One region of the Agrobacterium sp. NPDC058088 genome, then DNA from elsewhere that is predicted to be linked to it. Evidence: riboswitches for the same ligand, from Rfam matches in the RefSeq annotation. Region 1 holds a riboswitch; each other region holds the start of a gene.
The links. A riboswitch is a leader RNA that binds a small molecule or an ion and turns the genes downstream of it on or off. The one in region 1 is predicted to bind cobalamin.
Positions count from the first base shown of each region.

Region 1 (5,293 bases):
CGGCAGCCAGAAATTCGAGGTCAGGCGGTTCCAGACTTCGAGGTCCTTGTCGTCCTCGATGCGGTTCCAGTTGACCGCGCGGATGCGGGACGCGGGTTTTACGGCGATGTTCATTCTCTTGTCCCTCAATTCAGAGCGTGCAGGAAACGCAGCCCTGAACCTGCGTGCCTTCCAGCGCCATCTGGCGCAAACGGATGTAATAGATGGTCTTGATGCCCTTCTTCCAGGCATAGATCTGCGCGCGGTTGATATCGCGCGTCGTCGCCGTATCGCGGAAGAACAGCGTCAGCGACAGGCCCTGATCGACATGCTGGGTCGCGGCCGCATAGGTGTCTATGATCTTTTCCGGGCCGATTTCATAGGCGTCCTGATAATATTCGAGATTGTCGTTCGAGAGATAGGAAGCCGGGTAATAAACGCGGCCGATCTTTCCCTCTTTGCGGATTTCGATCTTCGAGACGATCGGATGAATGGAGGAAGTGGAGTGGTTGATATAGGAGATCGAACCGGTTGGCGGTACGGCCTGAAGGTTCTGGTTATAGAGACCCGATGCCATCACATCCTGTTTCAACGCCGTCCAGTCTTCCTGCGTCGGAATGGCAATGCCGGCTTTTTCGAACAGCTCACGGACCTTTTCCGTCGCGGGCACCCATTCCTGCTCGGTATATTTGTCGAAATATTCGCCAGAGGCATATTTGGAGTTTTCAAAGCCCTTGAAGCTCTGGCCCCGTTCCACGGCCAACCGGTTGCTGGCGCGGATGGCGTGATAGGTGACAGTGTAAAAATAAATATTGGTGAAATCGACGCCTTCTTCCGAACCGTAAAAGATGCGTTCGCGCGCCAGATAACCGTGCAGGTTCATCTGGCCAAGCCCGATCGCGTGGCTCGCATCATTGCCCTTTTCCACCGAAGGAACGGAGGAGATGTGGCTCATATCCGATACTGCCGTCAGCGCCCGGATGGAGGTCTCGATCGTCTTGCCGAAATCAGCGGAGTCCATGGCAGCGGCAATATTGAGCGAGCCGAGATTGCAGGAGATATCCTTACCCATATGGCTATAGGAGAGATCGGCGTTGAACTCACTCGCCTCGCTGACCTGCAGGATTTCCGAGCAGAGATTGCTCATGCTGATGCGGCCGGCGACCGGATTGGCGCGGTTCACCGTATCCTCGAACATGATGTAGGGGTAGCCGCTCTCAAACTGGATTTCGGCGATCACCTGGAAGAATTCGCGCGCCTTGATCTTCTTCTTTCGGATGCGGCTGTCGGCGACCATCTCGTGATATTTCTCGGTGACCGAGATTTCGGTGAAAGCCACGCCATAGACCCGCTCCACATCATAGGGCGAGAACAGGTACATATCCTCATTGTTGCGGGCGAGTTCGAAAGTAATATCGGGGATCACCACACCGAGCGACAGGGTCTTGATGCGGATTTTTTCGTCGGCGTTTTCGCGCTTGGTGTCGAGGAAACGCATGATGTCAGGATGGTGGGCATGCAGGTAGACTGCGCCCGCGCCCTGACGCGCACCGAGCTGGTTGGCGTAGGAAAAGCTGTCTTCCAGCAGCTTCATGACAGGAATGACGCCGGAAGACTGGTTTTCGATCTGTTTGATCGGTGCCCCGAATTCGCGGATATTAGTGAGCGACAGCGCCACACCGCCGCCGCGCTTTGAGAGCTGCAAGGCGGAATTGATGGAGCGGCCAATGCTTTCCATATTGTCTTCCACACGCAGCAGAAAACACGAGACCAGTTCACCGCGGCTCTTCTTGCCAGCATTCAGAAATGTCGGCGTTGCCGGCTGGAAGCGACCGGAAATGATCTCGTCCATCAGGTCGCGAGCGAGTTGTTCGTCGCCACGCGCAAGGGCCAGCGCCACCATGCAGACGCGGTCCTCATAACGCTCCAGATAGCGTTTTCCGTCGAAGGTCTTCAGCGTGTAGGAGGTGTAATATTTGAAGGCGCCAAGGAAGGTCGGAAAGCGGAATTTCCGGGCATAGGCTTCGTCATAGAGGTCGCGAACGAAATTGAAGGAGTACTGATCCAGCACCTCCTGCTCGTAATATCCCTCTGTTACCAGATAATCGAGCTTTTCCCGGAGATTATGAAAAAAGACCGTGTTCTGGTTGACGTGCTGGAGGAAATATTGCCGGGCGGCAAGGCGATCCTTGTCGAGCTGGATCCTCCCATTCTCGTCATAGAGGTTCAGCATCGCGTTCAGCGCGTGATAATCCAGAGCGGCATCCGCTAATTTCTGGTTTGCGGCGGCTGGCTGTTTGGCGTCCTTGCGCAGCGCGCTTGAGGTCAGCGTGTCCAAAATCGTTCCAATCCATGTTTGACGTTGGCGACATCTTCCTCCGTGCCGAGAAGCTCGAAGCGATAGAGAAACGGCACGGCGCATTTGCGCGAAACGATATCTCCAGCGGATGCGAAAGCTGCGCCAAAATTCGTGTTGCCCGCCGCGATGACGCCGCGAATGAGATTTCGGTTAGAGGGCTCGTTCAAAAACCGGATGACAGGCTTCGGCACGGCACCTTTGGTGCCGCCGCCCCCATAGGTGGGGGTAACCAGCACATAGGGCTCCGACACCTGAGGGACGTCGTCATCAGCGCTGAGCGGCAGGCGAAACAATCGCCGTCCCAGTTTCAGAAGGAAACGATGGGTGTTTTCCGAACGGCTGGAATAATAGACGATCAGGCCCATCGCTCTGCCGCCTCAGCTGATCGCGCCGATCATATCAGGCCGGAAACCCGCCCAATGGCGTTCGCCGGCGACGACCACTGGAACCTGCATGTAACCGAGACCACGGACATGATCGAGAGCGTCAGCATCTTCGGAAATATCGACGATTTCATAGGGTACGCCGATGCGGTCGAGCGCGCGATAGGTGGCGGTGCACTGGACGCAGGCGGGCTTGCTGTAAACGGTGACGGTCATAATTTCCCTTTCGAAGCTATTTTGGACGCGGCAAAGCGTTGCCGATTGCAATCGCAATCGGGCGGCGGTGGTTTTGTCATTCAGGTGGGGCGTGCTCTCTGGGAGTTTCTCGGGAAATCCGACTGGTTCTCTTGGAACTACTGAAAGCCGCAGAAAATCACTCCCTACGCAGACGAGCGTAGCAACTCAAAAATATGCACTGGCATGACTTCACCCCGAAGCTTGTTCTGGAGGGGGCAGAAAAGGGCGCACGCAAATCATCTGCGTCTACACCTTCCTCCGGACACCCCGCCCGTGGACGTTTGCGCTCAAGGCAGGTCTCCTGACTTGCGGGTCACAGCATCTATTCCGGCCTTCCCGGAGCCCTTAGCTCCAGTGACTCAAATCGGAACGATGCTCGCCGCTTACAGTTGCGGGGGCAGTTTCGGCCTTGCTTCACCACGACGGCGTTACGCACCGAATTCCCGTCTTAGCTCCCAACCCTTGCGAATCGGAAGAACCTCGAACACCACATATAGTATATGAGGAAATTTTCTCGTCAATAAATAGACACACAAAAGCCCCACCCTGTGGATCAAAAAGATTCAGCACATGGTTAACAGGGGCTTAGCGGCAGGTTGGGATTACTGCTCGGGCAGGTAAAAACGCTAATCTATTCCCAGATATCGATGCGGATATCGGCGGGACGAGCGTTTTCGATCACCCTTTTTCCGTTGGGGAGATCGTTTTCAAACAGTTTGGCGTGGATTTGAGCAGCGTCCAGCCCATAACCCTGCCATCTGTTGCGCAGCCTCTCTTCAAGCACTTCGACGGATGGCCCGACGAAAATGGTGAGATCGAAACTCTCGGAAAGCATCGTCCACGGCGCCTCGTTGAGCAACAGATAATTGCCTTCGGCAAGAATCAGTCGGGTGTCAGGCGCAATCGCTCGCGCCGAGGCGATAGCGATTTCGCGGGTGCGGTCGAAAACCGGGACAAGAACTTCCTGCCCGCCCTTGCGGACGGCGCAGACGATATCAAGAAAACCACGCACGTCGAATGTTTCGGGCGCGCCCTTGCGCGGCAGCAGCCCGCGCTCTTCAAGGATGCCATTGTCCATATGGAAGCCATCCATGGGCAGGACGGCGGCCGTTTCGCCCCGCGCGAGCAAAGCATCACAAAGCGCATCCGCCAACGTGGATTTGCCGGCCCCAGGGGGACCGGCAATGGCGATGATGAAACGGGATCGACCCTCTGCCCGTCGAAGCACGTCTTCGACGATCGTCTCAAGCTTCAACGTCATGCGGCGAGCGTTTCCTGCGGCGCTTCCTTGGCGCCGGTCATGAAGGCGACGGCATCCGACATGGAATAGTCCTTCGGATTGATGACGCAGAGGCGCTTGCCCAACCGGTGAATATGGATGCGATCCGCAACCTCGAACACATGTGGCATGTTGTGCGAGATCAGAACGATCGGCAGACCGCGTGAGCGCACATCCAGAATAAGCTCCAGCACGCGGCGGCTTTCCTTGACACCAAGTGCCGCCGTCGGCTCATCGAGGATAACAACCTTGGAGCCGAAGGCTGCCGCACGCGCCACGGCGACGCCCTGACGCTGGCCACCAGACAGTGTTTCCACTGCCTGATTGATGTTCTGTATCGTCATCAGTCCAAGTTCGGAGAGTTTCTCGCGGGCAAATTTTTCCATGGCCGGGCGATCAAGCGCCCGGAACAGGCTGCCCTGAATGCCGGGTTTACGGATTTCCCGGCCGAGGAACATATTGTCGGCTATGGAAAGTGCCGGCGAGAGTGCGAGGTTCTGATAGACGGTTTCGATGCCCGCCTTGCGCGCCTCGATCGGCGAGCGGAACTGCACCGGCTGGCCTTCCAGCCTGATCTCCCCTTCGTCAGGTGTTACAGCACCGGAGATCGCCTTGATGAGCGAGGATTTTCCGGCGCCGTTATCACCGATTACGGCCAGGATTTCACCTGGATAAAGATCGAAATCAGCGTGGTCGAGGGCGGTCACCCGACCATAGCGCTTGACGAGATTGCGTGCTGTGAGAATGGGTTCTTTTGCCATCAGCCTGCTACCTTTCTGATCCACTGGTCGATTGCGACAGCCATGATGATGAGGACGCCGATCAACAGATAGGTCCATTGCGGGTCGGTTCCGATCAGCCTCAGGCCGAGCGAGAACACGCCGACAATCAGGGCCCCGAAGATCATTCCCATGATGGAGCCGCGTCCGCCGAAGAGTGACAGGCCGCCGATAACGACTGCGGTAATGGATTCGATATTGGCGAATTGTCCGGCAGTCGGCGAAACCGAGCCGATGCGGCCGATGAGGGCCCAGCCAGCGAAGGCGCAGATGAGGC
Region 1 is NZ_JBHVSU010000005.1:341,098-346,390, forward strand. It holds gene nrdF (class 1b ribonucleoside-diphosphate reductase subunit beta) at 1-114, opposite strand, end outside; gene nrdE (class 1b ribonucleoside-diphosphate reductase subunit alpha) at 131-2,317, opposite strand; gene nrdI (class Ib ribonucleoside-diphosphate reductase assembly flavoprotein NrdI) at 2,305-2,703, opposite strand; gene nrdH (glutaredoxin-like protein NrdH) at 2,716-2,937, opposite strand; cobalamin riboswitch at 3,232-3,456, opposite strand; gene ACFVTJ_RS16755 (nucleoside triphosphate hydrolase) at 3,590-4,219, opposite strand; gene ACFVTJ_RS16760 (ATP-binding cassette domain-containing protein) at 4,216-4,998, opposite strand; gene ACFVTJ_RS16765 (ABC transporter permease) at 4,998-5,293, opposite strand, start outside.

Region 2 (5,293 bases), on a different contig from region 1:
GGCATGCGCTGATTCACCGGATGTACGTCTTCAGCACCTGGGCCAGCTCTTCCGCCGCCCGCGCCCGCTCATCTTCATTTTCAGCATGCACGACATGTTCGTGCAGATGCTCCTGCATCACCTCTCCCGTCAGGCCTGAAAGCGCGCCGCGCACCGAAGCGAGCAATTGCAGGACCTCGCCGCAGGGCTTGGCATCATCAAGCGCACGCTCCACCGCCTCCATCTGCCCTTTCAGGCGGCGGATGCGGGCAAGCAGCTTGTCCTTGTTGCGGATCGTATGGGACATGAGCACCTCATATACTATAGGGGGGTATAGTATATTGCTGTTATTTTTTGCGCAAGGCGTGCATGACGCAATCTTCGGGAATGTTTCGGACCTTAAAAATGCTCCATCAGAACTAGGGGACTCACGGTCATGACGACTATCGCAGCAACCAGCAGCATCAATTTCGCCTCTCCCGTCCGCGGCATCGCGCCTGCGCATAACCGGGAAAGCCAGTCTACCACCGAGGCTCTGCAGGAGCTCACGCGGGCGGCCCATCGCGCCATTTCGGTGGCAGGCAATGTCGCCACCACCGTCGCTCCGCTGGCCGGGGCCTCCGCGAGCCTGGCTGCTGCTCTCTGGAACATGGACAGCGGCGCTTCCGCCCCCACTGGCGCCAATGCTGAGGTGGCCGCTTCCGCCCCGCCGGATATGGCAAGCCTCGAATCGCAGATTCTGAAGGCATTAGCCCAGGCGCTTGGCGTCAACGACGCCGCTTAAGGCCATTGAACCGGGGACGGAAAAGCCATATCTCTAGAGACTGGAGATATGGAGAAAGCCATGCTGTCCATCGGTGAACTGTCGAAACGCACCGGCGTCAAGGTACCGACGATCCGCTATTACGAGCAGATGGGCCTCATCCGCGAGGCGGATCGTTCGGATGGCAACCAGCGCCGTTACGAAAAATCCGACCTCGAAAGGCTGGCCTTCATCCGCCATGCGCGCGATCTCGGCCTGAACATCGAGGCCATCCGTGAGCTGCTCGCGCTCAGCCAGCACCGGCAGATGCCCTGCGAGGGTGCTGATCGCATCGCCGCCGAGCATCTTGCCCATGTGCGCGAGAAGATTGCCAGCCTGAAAAAGCTGGAACACGAGCTGGAACGCATCGTCTCCCATTGCCACGGCCATTCGATCGAGGATTGTTATGTCATCCGCGCGCTTTCCAACCATGGCATGTGCGAAGGCGAGCATTGAGCCGAAAACCGAGCTTGACAGATGACGGATTCGGGCGCATTGCATCTCTCATGATCAACGAACGCGCACCCATCTCCTGCTCGTACTTTTGGGCCTTCCTTTAAGGGCGGCTCGACAGATCATATTGTCAACAAGCCGCCGTCAGGCGGCTTTGTTGTTTTCAAACGTCCTGACGGCACCGATAAGACCAAAGGACCGAAGAAATGACCGAAGATAGCTCCCTCACATTGGAAAGACCGCCCGTCGTCATCATTCGCGGCGCGCGCAAGACGGATTTGCCCGAGCTCAACGAGATGATCACGCTGCTTGCCTCCTACCATGGCGATGCGGCGGCGATCACGCCGGCGAAGCTTGAGCGCGACCTGTTCGGCGCCCTGCCCTGGGTGCATGGTCTCGTCGCCGAAGCCGATGGCGCGCTGATCGGTTACGCCCTGCTTCTGCCGCTCTACAGGGCGCAGGAAGGCCGGCGCGGGCTTGAGCTGCATCATCTCTTCGTGCGTGACGGTCATCGCGGCCATGGCACCGGCCAGCATCTGGTATCCCGCGCCCGCGATATCGCCAAGCGCCTCGGCTGCGACTATCTTTCCGTCAGCGCCACGACCGGTAATGTCGCGGCGCATCGTTTCTACGAAAACATGGATTTCGCGCCGCGTCCGGTTACCGGTATGCGCTACATGCAGTCCATCGCCTGATTAAAAACCACGGAGACGGCCATGACACGGATCGCCATTGCGCTCGCACAGGATTTTGCGGACTGGGAACCGGCGCTGCTCGCTGCGGCGGCACGCAGCTATCTCGGCGTCGAGATCGTTTATGCGACCCCGGACGGGCGGCCGGTAACGTCGATGGGCGGGCTGAAGGTGACGCCGGATACACCCTATGATGCGCTCGATCCCGTTGACTTCGATGCGCTCGTCATTCCCGGCGGTCTCAGCTGGGAAAAGGGAACGGCTGTCGAACTTGGCGGGCTGGTGCAGCGCTTTCGCGAAAAGGACCGGCTGGTGGCCGGTATCTGTGCAGCCGCTAGCGCGCTGGCGGGCACGGGTGCTCTGAACGATGTTGCCCATACCGGCAATTCGCTCGCCTCACACAAGGGCTATCCGGCCTATCGTGGCGATGGTCTTTATCGCGACCAGCCGAAAGCGGTCAGCGATGGCGGCATCATCACCGCACCCGGCAGCGCGCCGGTGAGTTTTGCTGTGGAAATTCTGAAAAGCCTTGGCCTCTTTGGTCCGGAAGCCGAGGCGGAACTTCAGGTTTTTGCGGCGGAGCATCGGTAAGGCGGACGCTGATATTACAGGTCGCCTAAGCCCCCACCTCATTCCTGTGCTTGTCACAGGAATGAGGTGGTGCAAAATACGAACGTCCTGGCACCCTCACCCATCACCCCGATCAAGCACCCGGCACACGCGCGCCACGGGCTCCTCGTCCTCCCCGGCAATCGCACGGCGAATATCGCGGCTGTTCAAATGCAGACTGCGGCCGGCGGGTAAATTTGCACGTTTTATCTTGGCAAATGCCGCCAGCAAAAAGGCTGCTTTATTGTCGTGGAAAAAGGCAAGAGCCGCCTGCCCCGCGGGACTCGGCCCCAGCACGGCCTTGAAGGCAAGCCGGTGTACGGCGCAAGGCGCGCCGTGGCCGGGAACGGCAAAACGCAGCGCATCGAGTTCGTCACTCCATTCCGCTGCGTCTTGCATGGTTTTCAGGCCTGCTGGAAGCGCTTCAGGAAAAACGCGCTCAGCGTGCCGAGAAGCGCCCAGAAAACGAAGCTGGTGACTGTGGCGGCAACGATGAACTGGCGTTCCAGCGGCAGCGGCGCCAGCGCATGTTCGCCTTCCGGCGGTAGGGGCGCGCCCACCACATGCGGCGCGACGATCAGCACCAGCGCCAGAACGATGGCCCATGGCTCGCGGCGGAATGCGATCAGCGCAATGCCGCCCGCGGTTGCGGCAACCGTCGAGAGCCACCAGATCTGCCGTGCCTCAAGCGCGGCGGCCGGGCTGCCCGGCAGTTCCGGCGGCAGGCCGATCATGGGGGCGAGCATCACGGCGGCAAAACCGGCAACACCCCACAGAAGACCCTCGCGCCAGCCAGCATTGGTGCCGCGCAGCGAAATGAGGCCGGTCAGCACCAGCGCGTACCCGATGGCGGTCAGCACATTGGCGGCGACGGTGTAGGCGGTACGCTCGAAACCATCGGCCGGCGCCCAGGCCTCTTCATTGTGCTCGTGGGCGGAAGCCGCAGCGCCCGGCGCAGGCGCATCATGGCTGTGGGGTGCTTCGCCGGCGCTTTCAAAAGTTTCCGCCTGAAGGATGAGCGGCGTGGTGCCGACAGCCTGCATGGCCGAGACAGCGAAACCGCCGACAATGCCGACGAGCACGGCGGTAAAAACGATATTTCGGAAAGACGACATGCTACTTCCCCTCAATGGCAGGGGAAGGCATTGGCATGGCGCGTGTCGTGCGCGGCATTGTGAACGGCTTCCACATGGGAAAAGCCGACAAAACCGACGACGAACAGGCCGAGCACGATCGCGGTGAGCGATTGCGCGAAGCTCGCTGTTTTTGCAGACGCGGCGGCATTGGCCGTATTCTGATTAATGGACATGGTGACCCCTCTCCGGCGCGACCCCGCGCCTTTGGACGCGGCCGGGCGGCAGAAGCCGCGAGACCGCATGCGATATACTTCACCACGGGGATACGAGACTGACACAGGGCGGCATTGATCCCGCCACCCTGAAATTCCGCTCTTCCGGACACCCCGCCGGCATGGATATTTCCGTGATGGCAGGTCTCCTGGCTTACGGGTCAAAACCTGAAACACCTTCCCGGCATCGCCCTCGCCTTGAATGGGGCGAGATGGCTTGCCAGTGGCATTTCGTTTCAGGCTCTCCGCTCACAGTTGCGGGGGCAGCCACGAATGAGGATGTTTCCCTATCGTGTTCCCTTTTCACCTTCCGGAACGCCCGGAAGGAACCATCACAAGGTTGTTATCCGCCGGGCGAGAGCGGGAGTCAATGGTGGCCGCGTTTGCTTTGAACGCACAGGGCTTTACGGCCCTCTTCCGTGATTCTCGGGCTTGTCGCGAGAATCCAGCCACGTAGCGTCAAATCCATCAGTTGTGGATGCTCGGGACAGGCCCGAGCACGACGTGAGGTGCATGGCGGGCGCCAGCAAGCCTTTTTACCGCGCCGGTATCGCCTTCAGATAGGCGGCAATCGCATCTCGGTCTTCGGCGGTCAGATGCGCCATGTTCTGCTGGACCTTGACCATGGAGCCGCCGGCGCTGTCGAAGTCAGGGGTGAAGCCGGTTTCGAGGTAGCCGGCAATATCGGCCTTCGTCCAGCTTCCAATGCTCTGCGAGCCGGGGGTGATATCAGGAATGCGGCCCTCGCCTTCCGGATTGGGACCACCGGCCAGCCACTGACTAGCAAGGAAGCCGCCCAGCGCATCGCGCGGCGTGTGGCATTCGCCGCAATGGCCCGGCCCTTCCACCAGATATTGGCCGCGCAGCAATTCAGCATTGGCGTTGGCAAGTTCGACGCGCGGCGGTGCGGAGGGATCGAAATAGAGGAACTTCCAGCCGCCCAGCGCCATGCGCAGGTTGAAGGGGAACGGCAGATCATGGTCCGGCGCGTCGTTCTGGCTGGCCGGCAGGGTTCTCAGATAACCGAAGAGGTCGTTGATGTCCTTCTGCGTCATGCGCGCATAGGAGGCATAGGGAAAGGACGGGTAGAGATGTTCGCCGTTCTTGCCCACACCCCGCGTCATCGCATCGCCGAATTCAGCCAGGGTCCAGCCGCCTATGCCATGTTGCGGATCGGAGGAAATATTGGGAACATGAAAGGTGCCGAAGGGGCTTTTCAGCGCCTGTCCGCCGGAAAGCGTCAGCATCCCCTCGCCCTTGGCATCGGGTGCGGCATGGCAGCTTGCGCAGCCGCCCGCCCAGAACAGCGTTTCGCCATTGGCCAGATCCGGTTCGCCGAGGCTTACCCAATGGCTTGGCGCCTGCCGCTGAGGGGCGGTAACCCAGGTGAATATGCCGTAGCCCGCAATG
Region 2 is NZ_JBHVSU010000002.1:428,033-433,325, reverse strand. It holds gene dmeR (Ni(II)/Co(II)-sensing transcriptional repressor DmeR) at 14-286, opposite strand; gene ACFVTJ_RS07410 (hypothetical protein) at 416-763, shown strand; gene ACFVTJ_RS07405 (helix-turn-helix domain-containing protein) at 824-1,237, shown strand; gene ACFVTJ_RS07400 (GNAT family N-acetyltransferase) at 1,441-1,929, shown strand; gene ACFVTJ_RS07395 (type 1 glutamine amidotransferase family protein) at 1,951-2,517, shown strand; gene ACFVTJ_RS07390 (hypothetical protein) at 2,614-2,934, opposite strand; gene ACFVTJ_RS07385 (CbtA family protein) at 2,940-3,650, opposite strand; gene ACFVTJ_RS07380 (CbtB-domain containing protein) at 3,662-3,844, opposite strand; cobalamin riboswitch at 4,005-4,232, opposite strand; gene ACFVTJ_RS07375 (c-type cytochrome) at 4,420-5,293, opposite strand, start outside.
Region 2: another riboswitch for cobalamin. It lies ahead of ACFVTJ_RS07380 (CbtB-domain containing protein); the one in region 1 lies ahead of nrdH (glutaredoxin-like protein NrdH).

Region 3 (5,293 bases), on a different contig from region 1:
CCGTGCGGAAGGCGCGCCGAAATGGGCTGCGGCCAAGTGTTTCAGTTCTTCAGCGGCGCCGGGCTCCGGCAGGCGGGCGAATGCGCTGGCGGGAATGGGCGAATGCGGATAGGAGTGCGGGTTGATCCCGGTTGAAAGGTCGATCCACGGTTCATGCGCTTCCGGAAACATCAGGCGCGCCTTGCCGAGATTGCCGCCATGGCGGATCGCTCCTTGAGCCTTTTCTGGTACTGTCTCGCCCATGTTCTTTGCTCTCGCTTTCCTGTCGCTCGTGATTGAACGCCTGACCGGCTATCCGGACTGGCTGTTCAAACGCATCGGTCATCCTGTCACCTGGATCGGTTCGCTTATCGCGCTCATGGACAAAAAATGGAACCGGGAGAGCGCGTCATTTTCTCAACGCAAGGCCGCGGGTGTTTTGGCGCTGGTTGTTTTTGTCGGGCTGACGGTGATCCTTGCATGGTTTGCGCAATCTGTTCTGCTTTTTCTGCCCTTCGGTCTGCTGGCTGTGGCGATACTCGGCGCCTCGCTTCCGGCGCAGAAGAGTCTGGAACAGCATGTGGAGGCCGTCGCCACGGCTCTGGAACGAGAGGGTGTTGAAGGTGGCCGCAGGGCGGTATCGATGATCGTCGGGCGCGATCCGCAAAAGCTGGATGAGGCCGCGATATGCCGGGCGGCGATCGAAAGTCTCGCCGAGAATTTCTCCGATGGCATCGTGGCTCCCGCTGTCTGGCTCGGGTTACTGGGCCTGCCCGGCGGTGCCGCCTATAAGGCGATCAATACGGCCGACAGCATGATCGGCCATCGTTCGCCGCGCCATGAGGCCTTCGGCTGGGCTTCGGCGCGGCTGGATGATCTCGTTAATCTGCCGGCTTCAAGACTGAGCGGCAGCCTGTTTGTGGTTGCCGCATTTTTTGTCGAGGGCGCGTCGCCAAAAGCGGCCATTGCCGCGATCCGCCGCGATGCGCGCCACCACCGCTCCCCCAATGCAGGCTGGCCGGAGGCGGCGCTGGCTGGTGCGCTCGGTTTTGCGCTTGCCGGACCGCGTTCTTACGGCGGACGGATGATCGAAGCGCGTTTCATGGGGGAAGGCGGAAGGTCGGCGCTGGTCGCCGGTGATATTCGCACGGCACTACGGCTGGCACGAATTGCGGACCTGTTGCTGATCGGCCTGTTCGGACTTCTGGCGATCCTTATCGCGCTATAGCCAGCAGCCTGTCGAGATCGAGGTGCTGCTCCATATGCGCAGCTAGCCGGTCGAGAACCGCATCCACCTGCTCATCATAGTTCAGGGCCGTGCCCTGCCCGCCGAGACGCTGCAGCCACGCGCTGCGCTGGCTGTTATCCGCAAAGAGGCCGTGAATATAGGTGCCGAAGACACGGCCGTCGGGTGAGATGCTTCCATCGTAATGCCCGTCGATCATCGAAAACGCCAGATTGCCTGCTGCTGCCGTGGTTTCCCCGACATGCATTTCGTAGCCGGATAAACAAACACCATCAAAGCTCACGCCTTGAACGGAAACGAGTCGCTTGTCACCCGTTAAAACCGTGTCGACATCAAGCAGACCTAGCCCGTCGACAGTCGCCGGCGATCCCTCGATGCCGTCAGGATCGGCAACGGTTTTTCCAAGCATCTGGTAACCGCCGCAAAGGCCGAGAACGTAGCCGCCGCGGCGCACATGCGCCTTTATGTCGATGTCCAAGCCGGCATCTTTCAGCACGGCGAGATCGGCAATGGTGGATTTCGAACCACATAGCAAAACCAGCCGGCAATCGGAGGGGATCGTCCCACCCGGCCGTACACGGATGAGTTCTACATCCGGTTCCATGTCGAGGGGATCGAGGTCGTCGAAATTGGAAATATGCGGCAGGATCGGCACGGCGATGCGGATCTTTGCGTCGGGCTTCTGTTGGGCCGGGCCGGAAAGCCCCAGCGCATCTTCCGCCGGCAGTTTTGCGGCATCTGAGAAATGTGGCAGAAGCCCTATGGAGGCCCAGCCGGTCTTTTCCGCAATCATCCGCATGCCCTCGGAAAACAGCGCCGGATCGCCACGAAAGCGGTTGACGATGAAGCCTTCGATCATTGCCGCGTCATCGACGTCGAGCACCGCCTTGGTTCCGACGAGGCCGGCAATGACGCCACCCCGATCGATATCGCCGATCAGGATCACCGGCACATCGGCGGCCCGTGCGAAACCCATATTGGCGATGTCGTTGGCGCGCAGGTTGATTTCCGATGCGCTGCCAGCCCCTTCCACCAGCACCAGATCGGCCTGTTGTTTCAGGCGCTCGAAACTATCAAGCACGCGTGGCATCAGCCCGGCCTTCATGTGCTGATAGTCGGCTGCCTTGGCATTACCGACGATCTTTCCCTGTACCACCACCTGTGCGCCGGTTTCGCTCTGCGGCTTCAGCAGCACTGGATTCATGTGCACGGAAAGCGGCACGCCCGCTGCCCGTGCCTGCAGGGCCTGCGCGCGACCGATCTCGCCGCCATCGGCGGTGACAGCGGCATTGTTCGACATGTTCTGCGGTTTGAACGGCAGGACGGAGAGGCCACGCCGGGTGAATGCGCGGGCAAGGCCGGCCACCATCAGCGATTTGCCGACATCGGAGCCGGTTCCCTGAAACATCAGTACCCGGGCAGTCATATCAGAATTCTATCCCGGCTTGAGCTTTCACGCCTGCCTTGAAGTGATGTTTCACCAGCGTCATCTCCGTCACCATGTCGGCGACGTCGATCAGCGGTTGCTTGGCGTTGCGACCGGTGACGATGACATGCAGATCGGGCCGGCGACTGGACAACGTTTCGACAACCTCTTCCAACGGCAGGTATTCGTAACGCAAGGCGATGTTCAGTTCGTCAAGAACCAGAAGGCCGATAGTTTGATCGGCCATCAGAGCCTTGGCCTCCTCCCACGCCTTTGTCGCTGCTGCGACGTCACGCTTGAGATCCTGCGTGTCCCAGGTGAAACCTTCGCCCATGGTGCGCCACACGATCTTTTCGCCGAACAGGGTCAGAGCCTGCTGTTCGCCTGTCGACCAGGCACCCTTGATGAACTGAACGATGCCGACCCTTCGCCCGGTGCCGAGCATACGCAGAGCAAGACCGAAGGCCGCTGTGGACTTGCCCTTGCCGGGGCCTGTGTTGATCATCAGCAGGCCTTTTTCGATGGTCTTTTCGGCGACTTCGGCGTCCTGCACCGTCTTGCGGTTGACCATTTTCTGCCGGTGGCGTTCGGCTTCGCTGTCGCTGATGTCGCGGGTCATCGCCTTTTCCTTCTCATCCATCGGCCTGGAACCTTATGCCCCCGCCATTCGGAGCGGCGACTATACTCAATTTGCCGCACCCGGCAATGTGCCGGTCACGGGTGCGCGGCATTGACCCTCACACCCGTTCAGCCTAATGGTAAGGGACTGACGGTCTTTTCCCGGCAACGGGAAAAGCTAAGAGGGAACACGGTTCCGCCCCGACAAAGGGTCATTCCGTGGCTGCCCCCGCAACTGTAAGCGGTAAGCCCGCGCCGTAAAGCCACTGGACCTCTCACGGGGTTCGGGAAGGCGGTGTCCGGGTGTTGATAGAGCCGCAAGCCAGGAGACCTGCCGTTTCAGGAAAAAACGTCTGCCGGGCGGGGTGCTCCGGTCAGTCGGTCAGATCGAACTGCCGGTTTGCGCCCGTCCGCATACCGTTTTCGATATCCGCACCCCGAAGAATTTTAATTTGGCGTGGGAACGGGACGGTTTGGATATTTCAGCGACATCTTCATGTGCAAACGCGAGCGCACTGAGCAAAACGGCGCCCGGCGTCACCGTCTTCGTATGCCGGAGCTGTCGCGATGATGTCGATCCGAATGCCGAACCGCGCCCCGGTTCGCGTCTTGCCGATGCCGTTATCGAAAAGGCGCAGGAGAGCGGTATTGCCGTTCGTTCCGTCAATTGTCTTGCCAATTGCAAGCGTGGTCTCAGCGCCGTTCTGCGCAGCGCCGATGGCTGGTCTTATGTGTTTGGCGGGCTGACGCCGGATGATGCGGAAGACCTGCTGACTGGCGCGCGGCTGCTTTCTGCCGCGCCCGATGGCCTGATGCCCTGGCGCGGCCGCCCCGAACCCTTAAAGCGCGGCATGGTGGCGCGCATTCCCCCATTCGATTTTACCGAGGAGAGATCATGAGCACCCTTGTGGACCGCGTTCCCTGCACCATCGTCACCGGCTTTCTGGGGGCCGGAAAAACCACGCTGCTGCGTGGCCTTCTCGAAAAGCTTGACGGCAAGCGTCTCGCCATCATCGTCAATGAATTCGGCGATATCGGCATCGACGGCGAAATTCTGAAAGGTTGCGGCATTGAAAGCTGCCCGGAGGAAAACATTGTCGAGCTGGCCAATGGCTGCATCTGCTGCACGGTGGCGGATGATTTCCAGCCAGCCATCGAACAAATCCTCAGCCGCCAGCCGAAAGTGGAGCATATCCTCATCGAGACTTCCGGCCTTGCCCTGCCGAAGCCCCTCGTACAGGCCTTCCAATGGCCTGCGATCAAGAGCCGCGTGACTGTCGATGCCGTGGTCGCCGTGGTGGACGGTGCGGCGCTGGCCGAGGGTCAGGTTGCTCATGACATGGAAGCGCTCGCAGCCCAGCGCGCCAATGACGAGGTGCTCGACCATGATGACCCGGTCGAAGAGGTCTTCGAGGATCAGGTTGCCTGCGCCGATCTCATCGTGCTCACCAAGGCCGATCTTCTCGATGATGCCGGTCTCGACAAGGCAAAGGCGCATGTCCTCGAACATCTGCCGAAGGCGGCAAAGATCGTTGTGGCTTCGAATGGCGCCATCGATCCTGCCGTGCTGATCGGTCTCGGCCTTGCGGTGGAAGAGGATATCGAAAACCGCCGCACCCATCATGATGGCGAACTTGACCATGAACATGATGATTTCGACAGCTTCGTCGTCGATCTGCCGGCTGTTACCGATCCGGAAGCTCTGGCGGCCCGTATCGCCGAGACGGCCGCTGCCGAAAATGTGCTGCGTATCAAGGGCTTCATCGAAGTCGCGGCCAAGCCCATGCGTTTGCAGGTGCAGGCGGTCGGCAGCCGCGTCAACCATTATTACGACCGTCCGTGGGCGGCGGGTGAGGAGCGCCGCAGCCGCCTCGTCATCATCGGCGAAAAGGGTATCAACCGCGAAAAGATCGAACAGATGCTGGCCGCGTGACATGAGCTGCGACGCACTTTTACTGGAAAAGCTTTGAATGCATATTCTCGCCACCACGTCCTCGTCTCTGGACGACCTGATCGAGCCGGTT
Region 3 is NZ_JBHVSU010000011.1:93,311-98,603, reverse strand. It holds gene cobD (threonine-phosphate decarboxylase CobD) at 1-243, opposite strand, end outside; gene cbiB (adenosylcobinamide-phosphate synthase CbiB) at 242-1,207, shown strand; gene ACFVTJ_RS22150 (cobyric acid synthase) at 1,194-2,651, opposite strand; gene cobO (cob(I)yrinic acid a,c-diamide adenosyltransferase) at 2,653-3,270, opposite strand; cobalamin riboswitch at 3,405-3,623, shown strand; gene ACFVTJ_RS22140 (DUF1636 family protein) at 3,743-4,168, shown strand; gene cobW (cobalamin biosynthesis protein CobW) at 4,165-5,202, shown strand; gene cobN (cobaltochelatase subunit CobN) at 5,240-5,293, shown strand, end outside.
Region 3: another riboswitch for cobalamin. It lies ahead of ACFVTJ_RS22140 (DUF1636 family protein); the one in region 1 lies ahead of nrdH (glutaredoxin-like protein NrdH).

Region 4 (5,293 bases), on a different contig from region 1:
CGTCACCGACTGGAAACGTACCGCGGACGGCTGGCGCTGCGAGAGCGGGCCATTCTCGAAGATTCCCGAGGGCGAGGAGGCGGATTACCGCGCCTGCATGCTGGGCTTTCGCGACTATGTTAACAAGAACGGTTTCAAGAGCGTGGTTCTTGGCCTTTCCGGCGGTATCGATTCGGCGATCTGCGCTGCCCTTGCCGTCGATGCGCTTGGTGAGGAGCGGGTGCGCTGCATCATGCTGCCTTACCGCTATACCTCGGAAGAATCGTTGAAGGATGCCGCCGATTGCGCCCGGGCGCTCGGTTGCCGTTACGATATCGTGCCGATCGTCGAGCCGGTGGAAGGCTTTCTCTCGGCGCTGTCAGAACTTTTCGAGGGCACCGAAGAGGGCATCACCGAGGAAAACCTGCAGAGCCGCACGCGCGGCACCATTTTGATGGCCGTTTCGAACAAGTTCGGCTCAATGGTGGTGACGACGGGTAACAAGTCGGAAATGTCTGTGGGCTACGCCACGCTTTATGGCGATATGAATGGCGGTTTCAACCCCATCAAGGACCTCTACAAGATGCAGGTCTATGCCATTTCCGCCTGGCGCAACGCCCATGTGCCGCCGGGTGCGCTGGGCCCTTCCGGCGAGGTGATCCCCGCCAACATCATCGCCAAGGCGCCATCGGCCGAATTGCGCCCCAACCAGACCGACCAGGATTCGCTGCCGCCCTATCCGGTGCTGGACGATATTCTCGAATGCCTTGTCGAGAAGGAAATGTCGGTCGAGGAAATTCTGGCGCGCGGCCATGATTTGGCGACCGTGCATCGGGTGGAGCATCTGCTCTACCTCGCCGAATACAAGCGCCGGCAATCGGCGCCGGGTGTTAAGATCACCAAGAAGAATTTTGGGCGTGACCGGCGTTATCCGATCACCAACCGGTTCAGGGATCGGTGACTAAGGCGGTTTCCGGAAGGCGCGTTTAAGGCCGGTCCTGCGTCATCGAGGTTGATTGCCTGTGAGACGGTGCGGCATATTTCTTCTCCCCGCCGGGGAGAAGGTGGCCCGAAGGGTCGGATGAGGGGGCACGATTGCCGTATCTCACTACCCTTGCCCCCTCATCCCGCTGCCGCGACCTTCTCCCCCTCGGGGAGAAGAAACATGCGGCATGCGCTCGGTCCACGATGGGGGTTCATGAATGGCGCGGAGAAAACCCCGCGCCACTCTTCACTCACCTCAAATAACCTGCCCCACATCGATGCGATTGCCATCAGGGTCTTCAAAGACAAAGGCCCTCAGACCATAATCCTTGTCCTGCAGCCCCTTGATGATGCGCAGCCCATGGCTTTTGCAAATCGCGTGCAGCGCATCGACATCGCTCACCATCATATGCGCCACGTTGAAAGGAGCTGCCCTGTGGGCCGGCTGCAATGTCAGATGCAGCTCGGCATTGCCCTGTTTCAGGATCATGAAGCCGACGGGATTGCCGTTTTCGAAGGTCTTTTCGAAACCGAGTACGCCGACATAAAAATCATGGGCCTTTTCGATACTTCTGACAGGAAGCATTGCGGCGATCCGGCCGAACCGGATGCCGTGATCGGCGATGGTATTCATCGCGGAACCTCGGATCTGGGAGAAACGGGGAGGGTCACGGGCGGTGCCGGAACGCTGGCGTTTTTTCCGATTTGAATTTGCAGGACGGTGCCTGCGGCCATAGGATCATAATCACGGCGGTGGTTAAAGCAAACGGAATGTGCGCGCGTGCCAACGGTCCGAGCCAGACTTTTAAAGCCCGGGAGGCAGAATGCGCAGTTCCATCGAAATCTTCAACATCCGCACCCGACAGATGCGGATTGTGTGGCAGACGCCTGACCTGTTCGAGGCGCCGAACTGGTCGCCGGATGGCAAATATCTGCTGTTGAACAGCGAAGGGCTGATTTATCGCCTGTCTCTTACCGGTGATGCGTCGCCGGAGAAGGTCGATACCGGCTTTGCCACGCTCTGCAACAATGACCACGGCATTTCGCCTGATGGTTCGCTTTATGCCATTTCCGACAAGGTGGAATTCGGCAAGAGCGCCATCTATCTCCTGTCCTCGGCAGGCGGCGTGCCGCAGCTGATGACGAAGAACCTTCCTTCCTACTGGCACGGCTGGTCGCCGGATGGGAAGAGCTTTGCCTATTGCGGCATTCGTGATCAGGTTTTCGATATTTACTCCATGGACATAGACAGCGGCGTTGAGACACGCCTTACCCATGGTGAAGGCCGCAATGACGGGCCGGATTATTCGCCTGACGGTGCGTGGATCTATTTCAATTCCAGCCGTACCGGGTTGATGCAGATCTGGCGGGTGCGGGTGGATGGTTCCGCCGTCGAGCGTATAACCGACAGCCCCTATGGCGACTGGTTTCCACACCCGTCTCCGACCGGTGATAAGGTGGTATTCGTTTCTTATGACGCCGACGTCTTCGATCATCCGCGCGATCTCGACGTGCGGGTGCGGCTGATGGATATGGATGGCGGCAATGTCGAAACGCTTTTCGAGCTGTTTGGCGGGCAGGGCACGATGAACTCTCCCAACTGGTCACCTGATGGCGACGAGTTCGCTTATGTCAGATATTTCCCGGTGGAATGATGAAGGCAAGCTGCGGCAGGCCACATTGCCGCACCACCTGCACGACACTTGTGTTCGCAAGCTTTTTTGCCCATAGCTTCACCCGTCAGGTGCCCGCCCTCCGGCGGGAGAATCGGGAATCCGGTGAAAAACCGGAACGTGCCCAACGCTGTGAGGCGGATGCTCTGTTTCTCATGCCACTGAAGCAATTCGGGAAGGCGAAACGGGGCGGATGAAGCTTAGTCAGAAGACCGGCCTGGCAGGATGGACCGAACCGCGCGGACGGCGGCAGGTTGCTGGAAAGCGCGTCGTCGCTGCAAACCTCCCATGGTTTCGGCACCGGCCCGCCCGCATTGTTAGGGATAAACGATGCCGACCGAACCGCCCGTCACCACGCCACACGACACCAACCCCTTCGATCACGCGCTTTCACCCGCTCGCCCGTTTTCCGGGGACGAGCGCGAGGCGATCTACCGCGCCATCGAGACGCGGCGTGATGTGCGCGACCAGTTCCTGCCAGAGCCGCTGCCGGATGATCTCGTCGAGCGCCTCCTGAGAGCGGCGCATGCCGCTCCCTCTGTCGGTTTCATGCAGCCGTGGAATTTCACTCTCGTTACCGATAGCGCCGTGCGTGGGGCTGCATGGGAAGCCTTCAGCCGCGCCAATGAAGAGGCGGCGGCGATGTTTGCGGGCGAGCAGCAGGCGCTTTATCGCAGCCTTAAGCTCGAAGGAATCCGCAAGGCGCCGCTCAGCATCTGCGTCACCTGCGATCCGACACGGGGTGGCAAGGTGGTGCTGGGCCGCACCCATAATCCGCGCACGGATGTCTATTCCACCGTCTGCGCCATCCAGAACCTCTGGCTCGCGGCCCGCGCCGAAGGCGTCGGCGTTGGCTGGGTCAGCATTTTCCATGACAGCGATATCAGGGCCATTCTGGATATTCCCGATCATATCGAGATCGTCGCCTGGCTGTGCCTCGGTCGCGTCGATACGCTTTATACCGAACCGGAACTGGCGGTGAAGGGCTGGCGGCAGCGCGTGCCGCTGGAAGAGCTTGTGTTTCGTAACCGCTGGGGTGGGGTGTAAACACGGAGGCCTGCGAATAGGGCGGGACATTGGCGTGCATTTCTTCTCCCCGCCCGGGAGAAGGTGGCCCGAAGGGTCGGATCAGGGGGCAACATTGCCGTACCTCACCACCCTTGCCCCCTCATCCCGCTGCCGCGGACTTCTCCAAGGCGGGGAGAAGAAATACGCCTCGCGCGCTCGCTGACGACGTAGTCACTGCTGCGGCTGTATACCTTTCAGCGCCGGGTTTTTCAGGTCGATCTTGCCGGTCTGGTCCGGCAGGAATTTGGGTCCGATGACACGCACTTTCGCATCGTTCGGGTCATAGTCGCGCTCGGGAACGGGTTGCTCCGGCGGCTTTGCGGCCTGCTGCTCGGCGGGCTTTGGGGCCTTGTCACCTTGGGGTGATGGAATGGTGGTGATGCTGGAATAGGGCTTTTCGGCTTCCGGCCGGGACGCCTGTTCCTGCTTTTGCATCTCCTCGTGATAGGCTGCCATGTTGCAGGCGCAGCCGGGCGCTTTCGTTGAGGCATTGCGATAGGCGAAGGCGGTGGGCAGGTCCTTGTAGGGTTTGCCGGTCTCAGCGGACACCATGTCTGCTGTTTCCTGATCCGTCATGGAGTGGAAATAGAGTTCCGTTTCGGTTCCCGGGCACATTTTCTGGCACTGTTCGGCCTGGGCGCGGAAATCGAGCGGCGAGGCGTTGGAGGCGATCGGGAAGAAAGAGCCGTCGCAGGTGCGCACGCAGAGTGTGCGAAGCCCGCCCTCGGCGGAGGCATTGGGGTAGGGCGAAAGTCCTGTCTGTCCCGGCTCAACGCCACCCTGCCTGAAGGCATCGGGATAACGGGTTACGTTGGGAGCCTGGGGCGGTCGCGTGGCCGTTTCCGGCATCGTCGTGCAGCCATTGGCATCGAGGGCGGCGAGAATGCGCTCGCGCCTGACGTCACTGTCGTCGTTCCTCGCCGCCGCCATGGCATCGTCGCGGTCGCGGATGATCGCGTCACGTTCGGCCTCGGCATCCACCAGCGCATCGCCGATCTCGGCGCAGAGCCCGGCATTGGGATTGCCATAAACGATGACGCTGCCTGATGAGCAGCCATAGCTGCGCATGTCGTTCCTGATCTTGCGGATGACGATGTTCTGGCGGGCAAGCGCATTGGCGTAACGACGCACCTCGGCCGTATTGCCGATGACGCGCGGCGGCTCGCGCAGCTGTTGATAAAGCGTATCGCAGACCTGGTCCGCAAAAGCGGCGGCAGGAGCGATGAGAACAAGGGGAAGCAGGAGGCCGATGATGCGGCTGCGCCGGGTCAATTGTGCGATCCGTTTGATGTCCCCGGCCTGTGGCAGGGGTGTTATGCTTCGGGAAATCCGTGTTTCAGGAAGATAACATAGGCTGTTGCCGCAATGCGGCAACAGCATGTTCAAAACTGCGTTAATGCGCCTTCATCACACCGAAGGGTGCGAGGCCTGCACCACGGCAAAGGCCGCCATGTTGACGACGCCGCGCGAGGTGACGCTGGGCGACAGGATGTGGGCGGGCAGGGCCGTGCCGAGCAGGATGGGGCCAACATGCAGGCCTTCCGTCAGCGTGCGGGTGACACCGAGCGTGATGTTGGCGGCGTCGAGGT
Region 4 is NZ_JBHVSU010000001.1:901,694-906,986, forward strand. It holds gene ACFVTJ_RS04525 (NAD+ synthase) at 1-940, shown strand, start outside; gene ACFVTJ_RS04530 (glyoxalase superfamily protein) at 1,220-1,597, opposite strand; gene ACFVTJ_RS04535 (hypothetical protein) at 1,788-2,618, shown strand; cobalamin riboswitch at 2,689-2,872, shown strand; gene bluB (5,6-dimethylbenzimidazole synthase) at 2,967-3,683, shown strand; gene ACFVTJ_RS04545 (DUF2865 domain-containing protein) at 3,876-4,976, opposite strand; gene ACFVTJ_RS04550 (NADP-dependent malic enzyme) at 5,112-5,293, opposite strand, start outside.
Region 4: another riboswitch for cobalamin. It lies ahead of bluB (5,6-dimethylbenzimidazole synthase); the one in region 1 lies ahead of nrdH (glutaredoxin-like protein NrdH).